Regions from separate parts of the Arthrobacter sp. LjRoot14 genome, predicted to be linked through region 2. Evidence: riboswitches for the same ligand, from Rfam matches in the RefSeq annotation. Region 2 holds a riboswitch; each other region holds the start of a gene.
What was found. A riboswitch is a leader RNA that binds a small molecule or an ion and turns the genes downstream of it on or off. The one in region 2 is predicted to bind thiamine pyrophosphate.
Positions count from the first base shown of each region.

Region 1 (5,918 bases), 1.6 Mb from region 2:
TTTTCCGTGCACAGTGATGGCCCCGCCACGCCGGAAGCACTCAACGCTGCCCGCCGGCTCCGGTTACAGGCGCCTCCGTGGGAGGCGCCGCTGCAGATCGTGCCGGGTGTCGCCACGCTCGTCCTGACCGGCGGCTGGGAGCCGCTCTACGAAGAGATTGCGGGCTACCTGCGTGAAACCGGTGCCCAGCACCGCGTTGCCGCGGGCGGACACCGGCCTCAGGACTCGGTGGAGGGAGACCGGGTTATCCGGTCCTTCATCGCAGAAGTCAGCAGGCGTCAGCACTCACAGGCGTCGTAGCGTCGCCCGTCGCTGCACTGTGCCGGCCCGGTTGTTCCGGGTTTGGAAGCTGCAGCTCGGGAAGGTAGACCTTGCCGCCGGCTGCCAGGAATTCGTTGCTCTTTTCACGCATGCCTGCCGCCATCTCGGCGAGTGCCGACTGTGCTTCGGCGGAACCGTACTCGTCCCTGATGTCCTGGCTGATGCGCATGGAGCAGAACTTGGGCCCGCACATGGAGCAGAAGTGCGCGGTCTTGGCCGGTTCCGCGGGGAGGGTCTCGTCATGGAAGGATTCGGCGGTGACCGGGTCCAGTGAGAGGGCGAACTGGTCCCGCCAGCGGAATTCGAACCGGGCCTTGGACAGGGCGTCGTCGCGTTCGTGCGCGCCGGGGTGGCCCTTGGCCAGGTCGGCGGCGTGGGCGGCAATCTTGTAGGTAATGACGCCGGTCTTGACATCGTCCTTGTTGGGCAGCCCCAGGTGTTCCTTGGGCGTGACGTAGCAGAGCATGGCCGTGCCGTAGCGGGCGATTTCCGTGGCGCCGATGGCGGACGTGATGTGGTCGTAGCCCGGGGCTATGTCCGTGACCAGCGGCCCCAGCGTGTAGAACGGTGCTCCCTTGCAGAGTTCCTGCTGGCGTTCCACGTTTTCACGGACCAGATGGAACGGCACGTGGCCGGGTCCTTCCACCATCACCTGCACGTCGAACTCCCAGGCGCGCTGCGTCAGTTCGGCCAGGGTATCCAGCTCCGCGAACTGGGCGGCGTCGTTCGCGTCCGCGGTCGCACCTGGCCGCAGCCCGTCGCCCAGCGAGAACGCGACGTCGTACTTGGCGAAAATTTCGCACAGCTCGTCGAAGTGCGTGTACAGGAAGTTCTCCTGGTGGTGGGCAAGGCACCAGCCGGCCATGATGGAGCCGCCGCGGGAGACTACGCCGGTCACCCGGTTGGCCGTCAGCGGCACATACCGCAGCAGCACCCCGGCGTGGATGGTCATGTAGTCCACGCCCTGCTCGCACTGTTCGATCACGGTGTCGCGGAAGATTTCCCACGTCAGTTGGTTGGCCTCGCCGTTGACCTTTTCCAGGGCCTGATAGATGGGAACGGTGCCGATCGGGACGGGCGAGTTGCGGATGATCCACTCACGGGTGGTGTGGATGTCATCGCCGGTGGACAGGTCCATCACGGTGTCGGCGCCCCACTGTGTGGCCCATTGCAGCTTGTCGACCTCCTCCGCGATGGAGCTCGTGACGGCCGAGTTGCCGATGTTGGCGTTGATCTTCACCAGGAAGGCCTTGCCGATGATCATCGGCTCGGATTCCGGGTGGTTGATGTTGTTGGGGATGATGGCGCGGCCCGCAGCCACTTCGCTGCGGACCAGCTCCACGTCGCAGTTTTCGCGGAGGGCAACGAACTGCATCTCGGGCGTCACCACACCCTGCCGGGCGTAGTGCATCTGCGTGACTGTCCTGCCTTCGACGGCGCGGCGGGGCACGGGCTGCGCGCCCTTCCACTCCGCGGACGCGGCGCCGCGGCGCACTGCCGACCTGCCGTCATCGAGCAGGTTCCGTTCCCTTCCGCCATAGGGCTCGGTGTCTGCCCGCGACTCGATCCACCGGGTCCTGAACGGCTCCAGGCCCACCACGGGATCGCTGCCGGGCCCGGCAGTCCGGTACACGCGGAACGGCGGGTTGGCTGCCCCGCCCGGTGAGTCCTCAAGGGCGATTTCGGTCACCGGAACCCGGATCCCGGTGGCCTCATCGGCGATGAATGCCAGCGAGTGGGACTTCATGGACTGCGCTTCGGCAGGTGCCGAATTGCCGGGTGCGGTCTTGTTTTGGGCACGGATCAGCTGTGTTTCTTGTGTATTCACGGAATACTCACTTCCTTCGCCGGCATTACCCGGACAGGTTCAACGGTCGCAGGCCGCGTCAGCCCGATCTCAGCCCTTGCAAGGGCACCCGTGTGGTCGTAGACGAAGCTACCACAGGGCCGGGGCGGGTCCATGTCACATGCAGGTCACAACAGGGGAGGGTGCCCGGCCGGTCTAGGCTTGAAGCATGCGTGACGTCATCGAATTCAGCGGAACCGTGCTCACCGCCCCGGACCGGGAACGGCAGGGCCTCTGGGCTGTGGACGGCAGGCTGACGTTCACACGGCCGGCCGCTCCGCCTGACCTGGTGTTGAACGGCTGGGTGCTGCCTGGCCTGGTGGATGCGCATTGCCACATCGGGCTGGGACCAGCCGGTGACGTTCCGGATTCCGTGGCCGAGGAACAGGCCCTCACGGACAGGAATGCCGGCACGCTGCTCGTCCGGGATGCCGGCGCCGTCCACGACACCCGCTGGCTCCAGCAGCGGCCGGAGCTGCCGCGCATCATCCGCGCCGGCCGCCACATCGCCAGGACGCGCCGCTACCTGCAGGGATTCGCTGTCGAAGTTGAGCCGGACGGACTGGTCGAGGCCGTGCGGAAGCAGGCGCTGGCGGGTGACGGCTGGGTCAAGCTCGTAGGGGACTGGATCGACCGGGACGCCGGCGACCTGGCGCCTTCGTTCCCCGCCGCAGTGGTGCGGGACGCTGTCCGCGCAGCCCACGACGAAGGCGCCAGGGTGACCGCCCACTGTTTCGCGGAGGACACCCTGGATGACATGCTCGACGCCGGCATCGACTGCATCGAACACGGAACCGGCCTGCTGCCGCGCCACATCCCCCGTTTCGTGGAACAGCGCGTCCCCATCATTCCCACGCTGATCAACATTGCGACATTCCCCGACATTGCGGCCCGTGCGAAAGCGAAGTTTCCGGTGTACGCGGCCCACATGCAAAGGCTCTGGGAACGGCGGAACGAGCGCATCCTCGAGGCCTTCGAAGCCGGCGTCGCGATCTACGCCGGGACCGATGCGGGCAGTGTCATCAGCCACGGCAGGATCGTGGACGAGATCCAGGCGCTCCACGCCGCCGGCCTGCCGGCGGCCTCAGCCCTGGACGCCGCTTCCTGGGCCGCGCGTGAGTGGCTGGGAGCGGACGGCATCGCCGAAGGTGCCAGCGCCGACGTCGTGCTGTGCGAACTGGACCCCAGGCTCAACCCGGCAACACTGCGGGACCTCAAGCACACCGTTCTTCGGGGCCGGCAGCTCCGCTAGGAATAAATTGAAGCTTCAAGTAATTTACTCTATGTAATCGTCGCCGGTCGCCGGCGGCCGAGTTTCCGGAGTTTGGAGTTGGAATGACCGTGGAATCCAGCAGCAAGGACCTGCTGCCCGCCGATCTCACCATGGGCACGGTGATGCTCAAGGTGGGCGACATGAAGCTGATGACGGACTATTACCAGCGCGCGCTCGGGCTGGACGTCGTGGCTGAGCAGGACGGCGGGGTGTACCTCGGCCGCCGGGGTGCACCCCTGGTCCACCTGGCCGCGGCCCCCGGGTTGAACCTCCCGGCCCGCGGCGAGGCGGGGCTGTTCCACACGGCACTGCTGTTCGAGGACCGGTCGTCGCTCGCTGCCACGGTGGCCTCTGCCGCCCGGTATGAACCGAAGCTTTTCACGGGAAGCGCGGACCACCTCGTCAGCGAGGCCTTCTACTTCAACGACCCCGAGGGCAACGGCATCGAGCTCTACCGGGACCGACCCCGCGCCGCCTGGTCCTGGGAGGGGGCCAATGTGGTCATGGACAGCCTTGCCCTGCCGCCGCAGCGGTTCCTGCAGGACCACCTGACCGAGGACGCGGTGGGCGGGCAGCGCGAGGCAGCAGCCGCCGTCGGGCACATCCACCTGCAGGTCGGCGACGTCCAGTCGGCACACGACTTCTACGTGGGCACTCTTGGCTTCGAAAAGACCGCGGGATGGCACGGGCAGGCCCTGTTCGTCTCGGCCGGCGGCTACCACCACCATATGGCCATGAACGTCTGGAACAGCAGGGGTGCCGGGCCCCGCCGGGACACCCTGGGGCTGGGTGAAGTCCTGATCGAAGTGCCGGGAACGGACGACGTCGGCGCGCTCGCCGACCGTTTGCGGGTCGCCGGCGTTGCTTCGCACCATACGGGAGCCGAGCTGCGGTTTGAGGATCCGTGGCGCAACCGGATCCGCGTCGCCGTCCGCTGAGGCGGCGCCGAGCTGCGCGTTCTTCTGGGCTAGGCTGAAGCCGGAAGTCCGTGGAGGCTGCGAAGCTGCCCTGCCGGACCATGACACCGCCGACGGAATGAGGATGATTTCCATGGGTTTCACCGAAATCTTTGTTTCCACCCACGACGAGGCGCTCAAGCGCGCGGCGGCACTCGACGGCGGAGGCCTCGCTGCTCCGGACGCGCTTCGGATTCCGGACATCAGCGATTTTGAGATTGAGCAGCTGGGTGACCTCGCCGGAGCGGCGGTCCACGCGTCAGGAGCGGACTATGAGCTCGCCATGGTGGACGTGGCCAGCGATTCGCTCCTGGGTGTGCCGGCCGCCATGGTGCGTGCGCTCGCCGAACTCCTCAGCTATGAGACCGAAGGCGAGGGCAATGTCCTGGAGGACGTGGCGGCCAGGTGGGCGGCGGAGGAGGACATGCCTTTTGGCTCCGAAGAGGCCCTCGGGTATGTCCAGCGGCTCGCGCAGATGGCCGGCAGCGTGGACCCGAACGCGCGGACCGGGCTGTACGTCTGGTCGTCCTGAACGGCCCGCCGGGTGTCAAGTCGAAATCCCGCCGCTGATCTGGCACAATAAACAGGTACTCGATCTGCGTGGCCCCTCTCTCCGCGTCCGGATCCTGTCCTTTTAGAACCCCCTAGTACGGCCCGCCCCACGGGTGCAGAACGCCGGGCTCGACCCCGTTTCAGAAACAGGAGTGACCACAAAAGTGGCCGTAAAGATTCGCCTTAAGCGCTTTGGCAAGATGCGCGCACCGTACTACCGCATCGTCGTCATGGACGCACGCTCCAAGCGTGACGGCCGTGCCATCGAAGAGATCGGCAAGTACCACCCCACCGAAGAGCCCTCATACATCGAGGTCGACACGGACCGTGCCCAGTACTGGCTCGGCGTCGGCGCACAGCCGTCCGAGCAGGTTGCTGCGATCCTCAAGATCACCGGTGACTGGCAGAAGTTCAAGGGTCTCCCCGGCCAGGAGGGCACCTTGAAGACCAAGGCTCCCAAGGCTGCCTTCGTTACCCCGGAAAAGGGTTCCGTGATCATCCCGGAAGCCATCACCAAGAAGGCCAAGAAGGACGAGGCAGCCGACGCTTCCACCGAAGCTGAAGCAGAGACCACCGAGGCTGAGTAAATTGCTGGCAGAAGCGCTCGAACACCTTGTCCGCGGGATCGTTGACAGTCCCGAGGACGTCAAGGTCAGTGCCAAGAACAACCGCCGCGGGGACACCCTCGAGGTGCGGGTTCACCAGGACGACCTTGGACGGGTGATCGGTCGTCAGGGCCGCACGGCACGCGCACTGCGCACCGTCGTGGCGGCGCTGGCCGGCGGCGAGCAGGTCAGGGTCGACGTCGTCGACACGGACCGCCGCCGGTAAACGCCCCGCAATACTTGTCTCAAGTCCGGCCCCTTCACCAGATTATGGTGGAGGGGCCGGACTGTTTTCGGCCGCAGTAGAACCACAACAGAACGAACCCCGGAACAGAGGAACAGATGCAGCTTCAGGTGGCACGAAT
Region 1 covers NZ_CAXURL020000001.1:2,863,207-2,869,124, reverse strand. Annotated here, with positions in the region: gene ACSQ12_RS12935 (alpha/beta fold hydrolase) at 1-300, shown strand, start outside; gene thiC (phosphomethylpyrimidine synthase ThiC) at 269-2,149, opposite strand; TPP riboswitch at 2,144-2,251, opposite strand; gene ACSQ12_RS12925 (amidohydrolase family protein) at 2,337-3,419, shown strand; gene ACSQ12_RS12920 (VOC family protein) at 3,503-4,378, shown strand; gene ACSQ12_RS12915 (hypothetical protein) at 4,491-4,928, shown strand; gene rpsP (30S ribosomal protein S16) at 5,113-5,535, shown strand; gene ACSQ12_RS12905 (RNA-binding protein) at 5,537-5,779, shown strand; gene rimM (ribosome maturation factor RimM) at 5,896-5,918, shown strand, end outside.
Region 1: another riboswitch for thiamine pyrophosphate. It lies ahead of thiC (phosphomethylpyrimidine synthase ThiC); the one in region 2 lies ahead of ACSQ12_RS20220 (ECF transporter S component).

Region 2 (5,918 bases):
GCAAGCTCGGGCTGCTGCAGGCCGGTGTGCAGCTTGGCACCCCGCTGGCCTACGCCCTGGTGATCGGCGGCGTCGTGACCAGCCTGCTGACGCTTCTGGCCATCGCCCGTGTGTGGAACCGCGCGTTCTGGCGCAAACCCGAGGACGCCGAGAACCCGGACCCCGTGCTGCTCGCGGCCCCTGAGGACTCCGACACGGGCGACCGCGCGGGCAAGCGCAACGTCACGCTGCTGCCGCGGACGATGGTGGGATCAACCCTGGGCCTCGTGGCCTTCGGCGTGGCGCTCACCGTCTTTGCCGGCCCGCTCTTTCGGGTGGCGGACCAGTCGGCCGTGGAAATGCTGGACCGGTCCGCGTACATCCAGGCCGTGCTGGGCGAAAACGCCCCCGTGCCCCCGATCGCGCAACCTGAGCCTGTGCAGCCTGAGCCTGTGCAGCCTGAACCTGTGCAGCAGGAGGGGAAGAAATGAACCGCCGACGGATCTCAATCCGGCAGGAACTGCCCCTGCTGGTCTGGCTGGTGTTCGTCTGGGCCGCGCTCTGGCAGGATTTCAGTCCCGGTAACCTGCTGTTCGGTGCGCTGATCGCCGTCGTGGTGGCACGGCTTTTCTACCTGCCCCCGGTGGAGCTGGGCGGCCGCTTCAGCATCGTGCGGGCAGTCCCCTTCGCCCTGGTGTTCCTGGCCAAGGTGGTGGCCGCCAGCTTCCAGGTGCTGTACCTCGCGTTGGCCCGCGGGCCCAGGGTGACCAACGCCGTCGTCGCCGTCAAGCTGCGAAGCCACTCGGACCTGATGGTGACGGCCACCGGCCACGTCATCTCGCTGATTCCGGGCTCGCTGGTGGTGGAGGTGGACCGCTCCACGTCCACGCTCTACATCCACGGGCTGAATGTGCGGAGCGGAGAGGACATTGTGAACCTGCGCAAAGAGGTCCGGGATGCCGAGGCGGCACTGATCAGGATCATGGGCACCCGCGAGGAACTGGCCGCACTGAAACAGGAGGTGGGCGCATGATGGACGTCGTCCTGACCGTAACGGCCGTGATCCTGTCCCTGGCGGCAGCCGGGGCGATTGTCCGGATCGCCATCGGCCCGTCCCTGCTGGACCGGGTGCTGGCCTCTGACGTGCTGCTGGCCATCATCGGTGCCACGCTCTGCATCGACATGGCCGTCAACCGGCACCTGAACAACCTGATGCTGCTCGTGGCGCTGTCCATCATCGGATTCATCGGGTCCGTGACCGTGGCGCGCTTCGTGGCCGACCGGCGGGAGCAGCCCCATGAATCCTGAACCATCCGCCGTGGACACAGTCATTGATGCAGTGTCGGCCGTCTTTATGGTGGTGGGCGCCCTGATGTCCCTCGGTGCGGCGATCGGCCTGTTGCGCTTCCCCGACCTGATGAGCAGGATGCACGCCGCCACGAAGCCCCAGGTGCTGGGACTCTTCCTGCTGCTGGCCTCGGTGGGCCTGCAGCTGCGGACCTGGTGGGTGTGGCCCGTGCTGTTCGTGGCGTGGATCTTCCAGGTGCTCACCGTTCCGGTGTCCGCCCACATGGTGGGCAGGGCGGGTTACCGCACCAAGCACCTGCACAAGGAACTGCTCACCACGGATGAACTGGAGGCCGTAGTGCTGAAGGCAGCCGACAAGAAGGCCGCCACAAGGCAGGAATCAGAAAAGCGCGCCGCCGTCGAGGGTGACGACGGCGCAGCCTAAGGGGCGCCCGCAAGAAGTTCCGGGCCGCCACCCCCGGTGGAGTTTTTGTCCAGATAACGCGACTTGGAGGTCAATTACCTCCCGTTACCTGGACAAAAACTCTCCCGGGTGGGCCTAGACGATGTCCTGGCTCTTGGCGAAGCGGGTGATGGCACGCTGCGTGCCCCGGTTGGCCAGGACCTGGATGATGGCGCTGACAGCCGCCGAGATCAGCGCAAAGGTCAGGGCGCTGCGCAGGGTGGTGGGGACGTCGTCCTTGTCGCCCTTCGGGGGCTTGCGGCCGGTGATCTTTTCCCAGACGACGTCAACGGCCTTGGTGCCGGCGAATCCGGCAAGCAGGCTCACTCCGGTTCCAAGCAGCTTGATGAAAAAACTCACTCCAGTACCCCTTACAGGTGGGAAACAACGGAAACAGGGCTTCCCCTAGCCTAGCCGCATCAACCCGGCCGCATCACCGCGCATTGTGACACCCTCCCCGGGATTTCGCGGGCCCGCGGGTGTAAACTGATCCACGCCCACAAGGGCGAATTGATACGACAGGGGAGCGTCGCCGTCGGGCATCACTGGAACATTCCAGGGAACCGGAGGCGGGCGCTGAGAGTGCGGACAGCCGCAGACCCTCGAACCTGATCCGGTTAGTACCGGCGCAAGGGAGTCGAGTTCTCAGAGTGTCCGGCAGCAGGCGGCGGAAGCCGCGGACGGTCCGGGGAACACTCTCCCCTCCTGTACCTCAGGAGGAAGAAAATGACTGGAATGACGGCCAAGCAGACGCTTGGCAACAGCAAGTGCAACTGGCGCGTGGTGGACATTGTGGTTGCCGCGTTGATCGCAGTAGCCGGAGGCGTGATTTTCTGGGCCTGGTCCCAGGGGGCTGCCGCAGTTTCGCCGCCCATGAACGCCGTCTACCCGCCGCTGACCGGCCTTATCGCAGGCGGCTGGATGATTCCCGCCGTCCTGGGCATGCTGATCATCCGCAAGCCCGGAGCCGCCCTGTTCTGCGAAACAGTGGCCGCCACGGGTGAGCTGATCATGGGCTCGCAGTACGGCGCGTCGGTGCTGTTCTCCGGCTTCGTGCAGGGGCTCGGCGCGGAGATCATCTTCGCGGTGTTCGTTTACAAGAAGTTCAATCTGCCCGTTTCGCTGCTGGCCGGCGCCGCTGCAGGCCTCTTCTGCGGCCTGAACGACTCGTTCGCACCGTGGGGCTGGAACATCGCCTACGCTGCCGGCGACAAGCTGGCCTACATCATCTTCACGGCCATCTCCGGCGCCATCATCGCCGGCGGACTGTCCTGGCTGGCCACCCGCGGACTGGCCCGGACCGGTGTGCTGAGCTCCTTCGCCTCCCGCAAGGCAGCGACGGAGCCTGTCTTCTCCTGATGAACGGACACTGCTCATGACGCCTTCCGACACCGTCCGCCCGGCAGCGGTTACGGCACGCGGCTGGGGCTGGCGGCATGCCGGCCGGTCCCGGCCCGCCGTCCACGGCCTGGACCTGGACATTCAGCCGGGCGAACGCGTGCTGCTGCTGGGTCCCTCCGGCGCGGGCAAGTCCACGCTGCTGCACGCACTCGCCGGGGTGCTCGGGGACAGCGACTCCGGAGCCCACGACGGAACGCCGGATGCCGACGACTCCGACGAGACCGGTTCCCTGCTCATCGACGGTGCCCCGCCGCGTGCTCAGCGCGGCCGCGCCGGCCTCATGCAGCAGGACCCGGAGACGCAGGTGGTCCTTTCCCGCGTGGGGGACGACGTCGCCTTCGGCGCCGAGAACCTTGCCGTGCCGCGCGCGGACATCTGGACGCGTGTCGGAGAGGCGCTCGACGACGTCGGGCTGGCCCACCTGCCGCTGGACCACCCGACGTCAGCTCTGTCCGGCGGGCAGAAGCAGCGCCTCGCGCTTGCCGGGATCCTCGCCATGCGCCCGGGACTGCTGCTCCTCGACGAGCCCACTGCCAACCTGGACCCTGCCGGCGTCCTGGAAGTCCGTGACGCCGTGGGCCGGTGCCTGGACAAGACCGGGGCAACGCTGGTGGTGGTGGAACACCGCGTGGGCGTGTGGAAGGACCTTGTGGACCGGATCGTGGTGCTGCAGCCGGGATCTGCCACGGACACCGCGGTGCTCCTGGACGGCCCTCCGGACCGGGTCCTGGCAGAGGCGCGGGACGTGCTCGTCTCCGCCGGCGTCTGGGTGCCCGGGTACGTGCCCGCCACCCGGGCTCGAACGGGTGACGCAGGAGTGCCGGGTGCCACTGGAACGCAGGGCGAGCCGGGTGCCGGGAACCTCCTGCTGGCCGCCGAAAACCTTGCCGTGTCCCGCGAACGCCCCCGCCGGCGGCGCTTCAAGGCTGTCCCGCCGGTCCCCGTGCAGTCCGGCATCACGGCGCAGGTCCGCGCCGGCCAGGCATTGACCATCACGGGTCCCAACGGTTCCGGAAAGTCCACGTTTGCCCTGACCCTCGCCGGGCTGCTCCAGCCGGTGGAGGGCTCGGTTTCCGCCACGGTCGACCTCAGCCAAGGTGCCGGCATCGACCCGTACAAGTGGAAGGCGGAGCAGCTGATCTCCCGGATCGGCACCGTGTTCCAGGAACCGGAGCACCAGTTCGTCACCGGCCGGGTGCTGGATGAGCTGATGTTCGGCCCGCGGCACCTGGGCCACGGCGAGGACCGCGTGGACGAACTCCTGGAGCGCCTCCGGCTGACCAAGCTGGTGGACGCCAACCCCTACACACTCTCCGGCGGGGAGAAGCGCCGGCTGTCCGTCGCCACCGTCCTGGCCGCGCATCCCCGCGTGCTGATCCTGGACGAGCCCACGTTCGGCCAGGACGCCAACACCTGGGCCGAGCTCGCCTCCTTCCTCTCCGAACTCCTCGACGCCGGCACCGCCGTGGTGTCGGTGACCCACGACCAGGAGTTCAGCGACGTCCTGGGCGGTACCGAGCTGAAACTGGGCGCGCCCGAACCCGGGCGGCCAGGACTGCGCAACCCGAAGGTGGCTGCACCATGAGGCAAGCGCTGACCCTGCAGGCGAACCACGCCCTGCTCACCCGGGCCAATCCGCTGGCCAAGTTCGCCGTCGTCATGCTGATGACCGTGGTGCTGGCGCTGTCCATCGACTGGGTGTCCGCCTCCGTGGCGCTGGCCTTCGAGCTGCTGCTCTTTCCGCTGGCGGGACTGACCGTCGCGTTGCTCTGGCAGCGTGGCTGGCCGCTGATCCTGGCGGCTGCACTGGGCGGCTGGAGCACCTCGATTCTGGCGCCTGACGCCGGAAGGATACTGCTCGACGTCGGCATCTGGTCCATCAGTGAAGGTTCGCTGGAGCTGGGGCTGGGATTTCTGCTCCGGGGGGTGGCGATCGCCCTCCCCGCGGTGCTGTTGATGAGTTGCACGGACCCGACTGACCTGGCAGACGCCCTCGCCCAGAAAGCGAAGCTGCCGCACCGCTTCGTGCTGGGTACGCTGGCCGCCATGCGGCTCGTGGGGCTGATGGCCGAAGAATGGCAGACGATCGGCATGGCCCGGCGCGCTCGCGGTGTGGGCTCGCACGGCAGTCCGGCGCAGCGCCTCCGGGCCACGCTGGGGCAGAGCTTCGGACTCCTGGTCCAGGCTGTGCGCCGGGCGTCACGGCTTGCCGTCACCATGGAGGCTCGGGGGTTCGGCGGCGCGCAGCGGACCTGGGCGCGTGAGTCCACGTTCAGCAAGCTGGACATCTGGGTGGTCCTCGGCGGCGTGCTGATTGCCGCCGCGGCAGTGTCCGCGGCAGTCGGTGCGGGGACCTGGAACATGGTGTTCCTCGAGCAGCAATAGCCTCCGGGGGCCGGCGCCGCATATCGCACGAAGTGAATATTTTGTGAGTTTGAGTGCACTTTCCGGCGTTTCGAATGGCCAAATAGCTCATGCGTGATATTTTCCTTGTATGACTCAAGAGACTGCTGAACACGTTGGCCTGCTGCTCCGCGATGCCCGCGGGGAGAAGGGCTGGACCCAGGGGCAGCTGGCAGCCGAGCTGGGCACCAGCCAAAGCGCCATCGCCCGGATGGAACAGGGCAAGCAGAACCTCAGCCTCAAAATGATCCAGCGGCTCGAGGCCATTGTTGGCCGCAGCATCGTCAAAGTGGGCCGGCCGCAGATGACGCACCTCCGGGTGGAGGGCGGCCGCACGCTGTCCGGTTCGGTGGACGTCAACAGCAGCAAGAACGCCGGAGTTGCC
Region 2 covers NZ_CAXURL020000001.1:4,450,918-4,456,835, reverse strand. Annotated here, with positions in the region: gene ACSQ12_RS20245 (Na+/H+ antiporter subunit D) at 1-470, shown strand, start outside; gene ACSQ12_RS20240 (Na+/H+ antiporter subunit E) at 467-1,012, shown strand; gene ACSQ12_RS20235 (monovalent cation/H+ antiporter complex subunit F) at 1,009-1,287, shown strand; gene mnhG (monovalent cation/H(+) antiporter subunit G) at 1,277-1,711, shown strand; gene ACSQ12_RS20225 (DUF4235 domain-containing protein) at 1,826-2,089, opposite strand; TPP riboswitch at 2,240-2,382, shown strand; gene ACSQ12_RS20220 (ECF transporter S component) at 2,456-3,088, shown strand; gene ACSQ12_RS20215 (ABC transporter ATP-binding protein) at 3,105-4,715, shown strand; gene ACSQ12_RS20210 (energy-coupling factor transporter transmembrane component T family protein) at 4,712-5,515, shown strand; gene ACSQ12_RS20205 (UDP-N-acetylglucosamine 1-carboxyvinyltransferase) at 5,625-5,918, shown strand, end outside.

Region 3 (5,918 bases), 1.2 Mb from region 2:
GGCCTCGTCGAGGATGACGATCTTGACGTTCTTCAGGCTCAGGTGCTTCTGCTTGTACAGGTCGATCAGGCGGCCGGGGGTGCCGACAACAATTTCGACGCCCTTCTGCAGGGCATCCACCTGCGGCTCATAGGCGCGGCCGCCGTAAATAGTGGCAATGCGGGCATTGCGCTTCCGGGCGGCGTTTTCCAGGTCCTTGGCAACCTGGACGGCGAGCTCCCGGGTTGGCACAATCACCAGTGCCTGCGGAGCGCCCGGGACTGCCAGCTTGTCAAAGCCGGGGTCGTCGCGGCCCACCACGCGCTGCAGCGCGGGGATGCCGAAGCCCAGGGTCTTGCCGGTGCCCGTCTTGGCCTGGCCGATGATGTCGTGGCCGGCGAGGGCCACGGGCAGCGTCATTGCCTGGATGGGGAAGGGGTGGGTGATTCCGGCGTCGGCCAGGGACTCGACGATGTCGGCCCGGACGTTGTAGTCCGCGAACGATTTCTCCTCGATCTCGTGCGGCTTTTCGTCCGAGATGATGGTCTCTTCCGGCTCAATCGTTTCAGTGCCGGTTTCGTCGGTCAGAAGTTGGTGCGTATGCAATTCACTCACAGGGGAGTTTCCTTATTCATTTGGGCATTGGCGCTGCTTGCTCAACGGGGCCGGCCGCGAGGCCGTTCCGGAGCACGCTCGGGCGCGCAAGCAAATCCAGTGGAAGCCGATCGCGGGCTATCTAAATGCTGGCACTGGGGACCAGCGGGCGTATCTCAAGATCGCGTAGGGGCGGGCTTGTTGAATTCAAAAATCATGGAAATCAACGACCGGGCATCCATTACTACCCCCTCAGTCTAGCTGTTGACCGCAACCACCACCGACTGACGCCCCGGACGCGGTCCACAATCAGCCGGCAGTCACTCCACCAGTTCAAGCCGGATCACGCGCGTGCGGATGTCCGACGAGATCAGCCTGACCCGGACCGTGGTGCCGGACTCGAGTTCGCCGGGGCACCGGGCCGTCACCGCAGGGTCCGCGATCTGGATGATCCCGGACGGTCCGTTGCCGTTCCCGTTGCCGCCGTTCCCGTTGGGCTTGCCCGGTTTCGACCCGGAGATGACGACGGCGTCGAACTCCTGCCCGATGTGGTTGACGAGGAGGGCGGCCTCCACCGTATCCAGGGCCAGCCGTTCCATCCTGGCCGCCAGCTGGTCCGAGGCCGCCATGATTTCCGGCAGCGAGGGGAGTGCTTCCCGGGCCCAGTCGGGAACCGCGGTGCGGTTGCTCAGCGCCTCACAGATCACCAGGACGAAGCGGTCGATCAGGCGGCGCAGCGGTGCCGTGGTGTGCGCATACGCTGCCCCGATGGCCGACTGGATGGCGTCCTCCGGCACGGTGCCGTCAAAGGGCGTGTAACCGGCGCCCCGGAACAGCATCCCGGCGGAGTGCAGGATAGCCAGCTGCCGGGGGTCGGTGGGATCAAGGGAGCGCAGGTACTCGCCGTAGCTCGCCTCACCGTCCCACGGCTTGCCGAGCGCATTTGTCTGCCGCTTGAAATGCAGGAGCGACCGTTCGTCAGGGGCGGGCATGGTACGCAGGATCCCGACCCTGCCTTCGAGCATAAGGTCAGCGGCAGCCATTCCGGTCATGAGGGAGATCTGGGCATTCCAGTCCTCCACGGGGAGGGGCGGCGCCGCCACGATGCGGTAACCGCCGTCGGGCAGCTGTTCGATCTCTTGTTCCGGCATGTTGAGGCTTGCGCCGCCGCGGAGCCGTTCCAGTTCCACGCGCTTGATCCCCACTTCCCTGAGGAGCAGCAGGACGGGGGCGGCACTGCCGGAATCCAGCTCGGCCTGGACGCCTTTGTAGCTGAGCTTCGCCCGGCTCCGGATCCTGGCCCGGCGCACCAGCACGGACTCCACGCGGGCCTCCGCATCCAGGTCGAACTCCCACACGAACGCGGCGCACAACTGTCCGGCCAGCAGGCTGCCGGCCTGCTCGCTGATGGCTTCCGGGTGCAGCGGAATCCGTCCGTCCGGGGCGTAGAACGTCTGCCCCCGCCGCCGCGTTTCGGCGTCGAGCGCTCCTCCCGGCGCCACGAAGGACGGCACATCGGCGATGGCGTAAAAAACCTTGTACCTGTCGCCTGACCGCTCGATGAAGAGGGCCTGGTCCAGGTCAGTGGAGGACGGGGGATCGATGGTCACAAAGCCCACGTCCGTGAGGTCGAGGTCAGGCATCTTGTGCTCCGCAATGGCCGCCAGCGCATCCCGCAGGACTTCGTCAGGGAAGGGCCCGGGCAGCTCCAACTCCGTGCGCAGCGCGTTTAGCGCCTCGGCCAGCCGGTTGGTCTGTTCGTGGACACTTGGAGTCAGGTGATGATGTGACACGAAAGTCAGGTTAGCTCCATTTGCGCCATTAGTCTTGGACGATGAGCTCATCCCCGGCTGACACCGCTCGCTACAACCGTTTCGTCGCAGACCTGTTCGGAATGATGGCCTACGGCGAGCTGTCAGCGTTCGAGAGGTTCTCCGCTGACGCGCGGTATTCGCCCACCCTCCACGACCGGGCCGTGCTCGGCAGGATTGCCGTCGTGGAGTTCCGGCATTACGAGCTGGTGAGCGCCCGCCTTGAGGCCATGGGGATCGACGCCGAGGATGCCATGCTGCCGTTCCAGGCGGCCGTGGACTACTTCCATTCGCGGACGCGCCCGGCCGACTGGTACGAATCCCTGATGAAGGCCTACGTGATCGATACAGTCTCCGCCGACTTCTACCGGGCCATCTCCCGCTATGTTGACGCCGGAACGCGGGACGTCATCGAACAGATCCAGGCCTCCGATGAGACAACGGAGGTTCTTCGCGAACGGCTGAGGAACGCCCTCGCCGACGATCCGAGGCTCGCTTCCAGGCTGGCGCTGTGGGGCAGGCGGCTGCTGGGCGAAGCACTGACCCAGGCGCAGCGTGTCAGCTACGAGCATGCGTTCGTGGGAAGCCTGATCGGCGGCGGGGACAGTGCCGCTGCGAAAGAGCTGGTCAGCGGGCTGATCGCCGGGCTGGCGGAGAAGCATTCCAAACGGATGACGCAGCTCGGCCTGACCGGATAGTCAGGACGCGCCGGCGTCGAGTGCCGCCAGGAGCGACCTCGCGGCCGCGGCGGGGTCGTCGGCCTCGGTGATGGCGCGGACCACGACGATCCGCTCCGCTCCTGCCGCCGCCACCCGCTCAACGTTGCCCAGGTCGATGCCTCCGATGGCGAACCACGGCAGCGCCGGACCGTCGACGCCTGCCCCCGCAGCGCTGCCGGTCGTTTTGCCGGTGGCCTCTGCCGCGTAACGGACGAGGTCGAGGCCGACGGCGGCACGGCCCGGCTTCGTGGGAGTGGCCCACACAGGCCCGACGCAGAAATAGTCCAGGCCCCCGGCAGCACCGGATGCGGCGATGGCGGCGTCGATCTGCCCGGGGCTGTGCGTCGACAGGCCGATCACGGCCTCACCGCCAAGGAACTTCCGGGCGGACGCCAGGGGGAGGTCCTTCTGCCCGACATGAAGCACCGGGGCACCGGAGAGCGAGGCGATGTCCGCGCGGTCGTTGACCGACCACAGACGGCCGTGGCGGCGGGCCGCGGCTTCCAGTACTTCGAGCAGCTCGAGCTCCTCGGCCGCTTCCAGGCCCTTGTCGCGGAGCTGGATGATGTCCACGCCGCCTGCGTAGGCGGCATCGACGAAGTCGGCGAAATCGCCCCGCTCGGTGCGGGCATCAGTGCAGAGGTACAGGCGGGCATCGGTAAGGAGAGCTTGCTCGGTCATGGCACAAGCCTAGTTCCCCTAAACTGGGGGAGTACCGCGGGAGCCCGCCGCAGCTGTCACAAAGCTGCAGGGCTGAGAGGGCGTCAGAGCCGACCGCTTGACCTGATCCGGTTAGTACCGGCGTAGGGAAGGATGACAATGACCCCGCAATCCCCGGCAGGCCGGCCGCCCGCGCGCAGTCGCGGCGAGCACGGCGTGGACATCAGGGCCGACGTTGCCGTGGTCGGCGGAGGAATTATCGGCCACGGCATTGCCTGGGAAGCCGGGCAGTCGGGCAGGTCCGTGGTGATCATCGACGACGCACCGGGAACGGGCGCGAGCTGGGCCGCCGCCGGCATGCTGGCGCCGGTCAGCGAACTCCATTACCAGGAGGAAGACCTCCTGGAACTCATGCTCCACTCCTCGGGACTGTGGCCGGCCTTCGCAGCCGGCCTGGAAACCGGGCGTGCGTCCCGTGAACCCGGCGCCGACGGCCCGGACACCGGCTACCTTACGACGCCGACCCTCGCCGTGGGTGCCGACGCCGCAGACCGCCGGGCGCTCGCCGACCTGCGCGGCGTCCAGCAGGCCGGCGGCCTGACGGTGGAACCGCTGACGGTCAGGGAAGCCCGGGGACGGGAGCCGCTGCTGAGCCCCGGGATATCCTGCGCCTTCGAGATTCCGGCCGACCATCAGGTGGATCCCCGCAAGCTGCTGGCCGTGATCTCGGATTCCCTGCCGGGGTCTGCCGTGCGTGTGCGGGCCGCCGGCCTGCTCTGGGAGGACGGGCGTGTCAGCGGCGTCAGCCTGGCCGGTGGAGGAACCGTGCACGCAGACGAAACGATCATTGCCAACGGACTGGAATCCGCGTCCCTGGGCGGACTGCCGCCCGGACTTCAGCTGCCGCTCCGCCCCGTGTACGGCGACATCCTGCGCCTGCGCGTCCCCGCCTACCTGCAGCCCCTGCTGACATCCACAGTCCGTGGAATGGTCCATGGAGTTCCCGTTTACATCGTGCCCCGGCAGGACGGCACCGTGGTGATCGGGGCCACGCAGCGTGAAGATTCGCTGTCGGGAGCGGGTATCGACGCCCCCGTGACGGCGCCTGTGGGACCCGTAACACCCGCAGGATCGGCCGTTTCCGCCGGCGGCGTCTACCAGCTGCTCCGTGACGCACAGGTGCTGGTTCCCGCCGTCGCGGAACTGGAACTGCTCGAAGCCACGGCGAGGGCCCGTCCGGGAACGCCGGACAACGCGCCGCTGCTGGGCCGGGTAGCGGCCGCAGGAACCGGCCTGGATATTGAGGGCCTGATCATTGCCACCGGATTCTTCCGGCATGGCGTCCTGCTCACCCCTGCAGCGGCGTCCATCTGCAGGCAGCTGATGGACGGCGACGCCGATCCACGCTGGGCTCCGTTCCGGCCCGACCGGTTTTCCGGCCTTTCGGCCGGACCGGCAGCGCCTGCACACACCGTCACAATTGACCCGAACAAGGAAACAGCATGAACATCACACTGAACGGCACGGCACATGCGGTGGCCGACGGCGCGTCCGTCACCACCCTCGTCAGCCAGGTCACCGGCAGGAACCTCGCGCCCAACGGGCAGGCTGCCGACGGCCAAAAACTGGGCGTGGCGGTAGCGCGGAATTCCGAGGTGGTGCCGCGCAGCCAGTGGTTCGTCACGGCGCTGGCCGAGGGCGACGACGTCGAACTTGTTACCGCGGTACAGGGAGGTTGAGCATCATGGCAGGAACAACGGTTGCCGGCACGGCAGGGACCGGTCAGCAGGCGGCGGCGGACGCATTCATTGTGGACGGCATCCCGCTGGGATCACGGTTGATCATGGGCACCGGCGGTGCACCCAGCCTGGACGGGCTGGGAGCTGCCCTGATCGCGTCCGGCACGGAGCTGACCACCGTGGCCATGCGCCGCTATTCGCCGGCCGAAACAGGCTCGCTGTTCCAGCTCCTGGTGGACCACAACATCCGGGTGCTGCCCAACACCGCCGGCTGCTTCACCGCCCGGGACGCCGTGATGACTGCGGAACTGGCGCGGGAGGCACTGGAGACGGACTGGGTGAAGCTTGAAGTGATCGCCGACGAACACACCCTGCTGCCGGACGCCGTGGAGCTGGTGGACGCCACCGAGCAGCTG
Region 3 covers NZ_CAXURL020000001.1:3,214,792-3,220,709, reverse strand. Annotated here, with positions in the region: gene ACSQ12_RS14485 (DEAD/DEAH box helicase) at 1-594, opposite strand, end outside; gene ACSQ12_RS14480 (RNB domain-containing ribonuclease) at 894-2,366, opposite strand; gene ACSQ12_RS14475 (ferritin-like domain-containing protein) at 2,408-3,082, shown strand; gene thiE (thiamine phosphate synthase) at 3,083-3,784, opposite strand; TPP riboswitch at 3,811-3,930, shown strand; gene ACSQ12_RS14465 (FAD-dependent oxidoreductase) at 3,917-5,269, shown strand; gene thiS (sulfur carrier protein ThiS) at 5,266-5,502, shown strand; gene ACSQ12_RS14455 (thiazole synthase) at 5,508-5,918, shown strand, end outside.
Region 3: another riboswitch for thiamine pyrophosphate. It lies ahead of ACSQ12_RS14465 (FAD-dependent oxidoreductase); the one in region 2 lies ahead of ACSQ12_RS20220 (ECF transporter S component).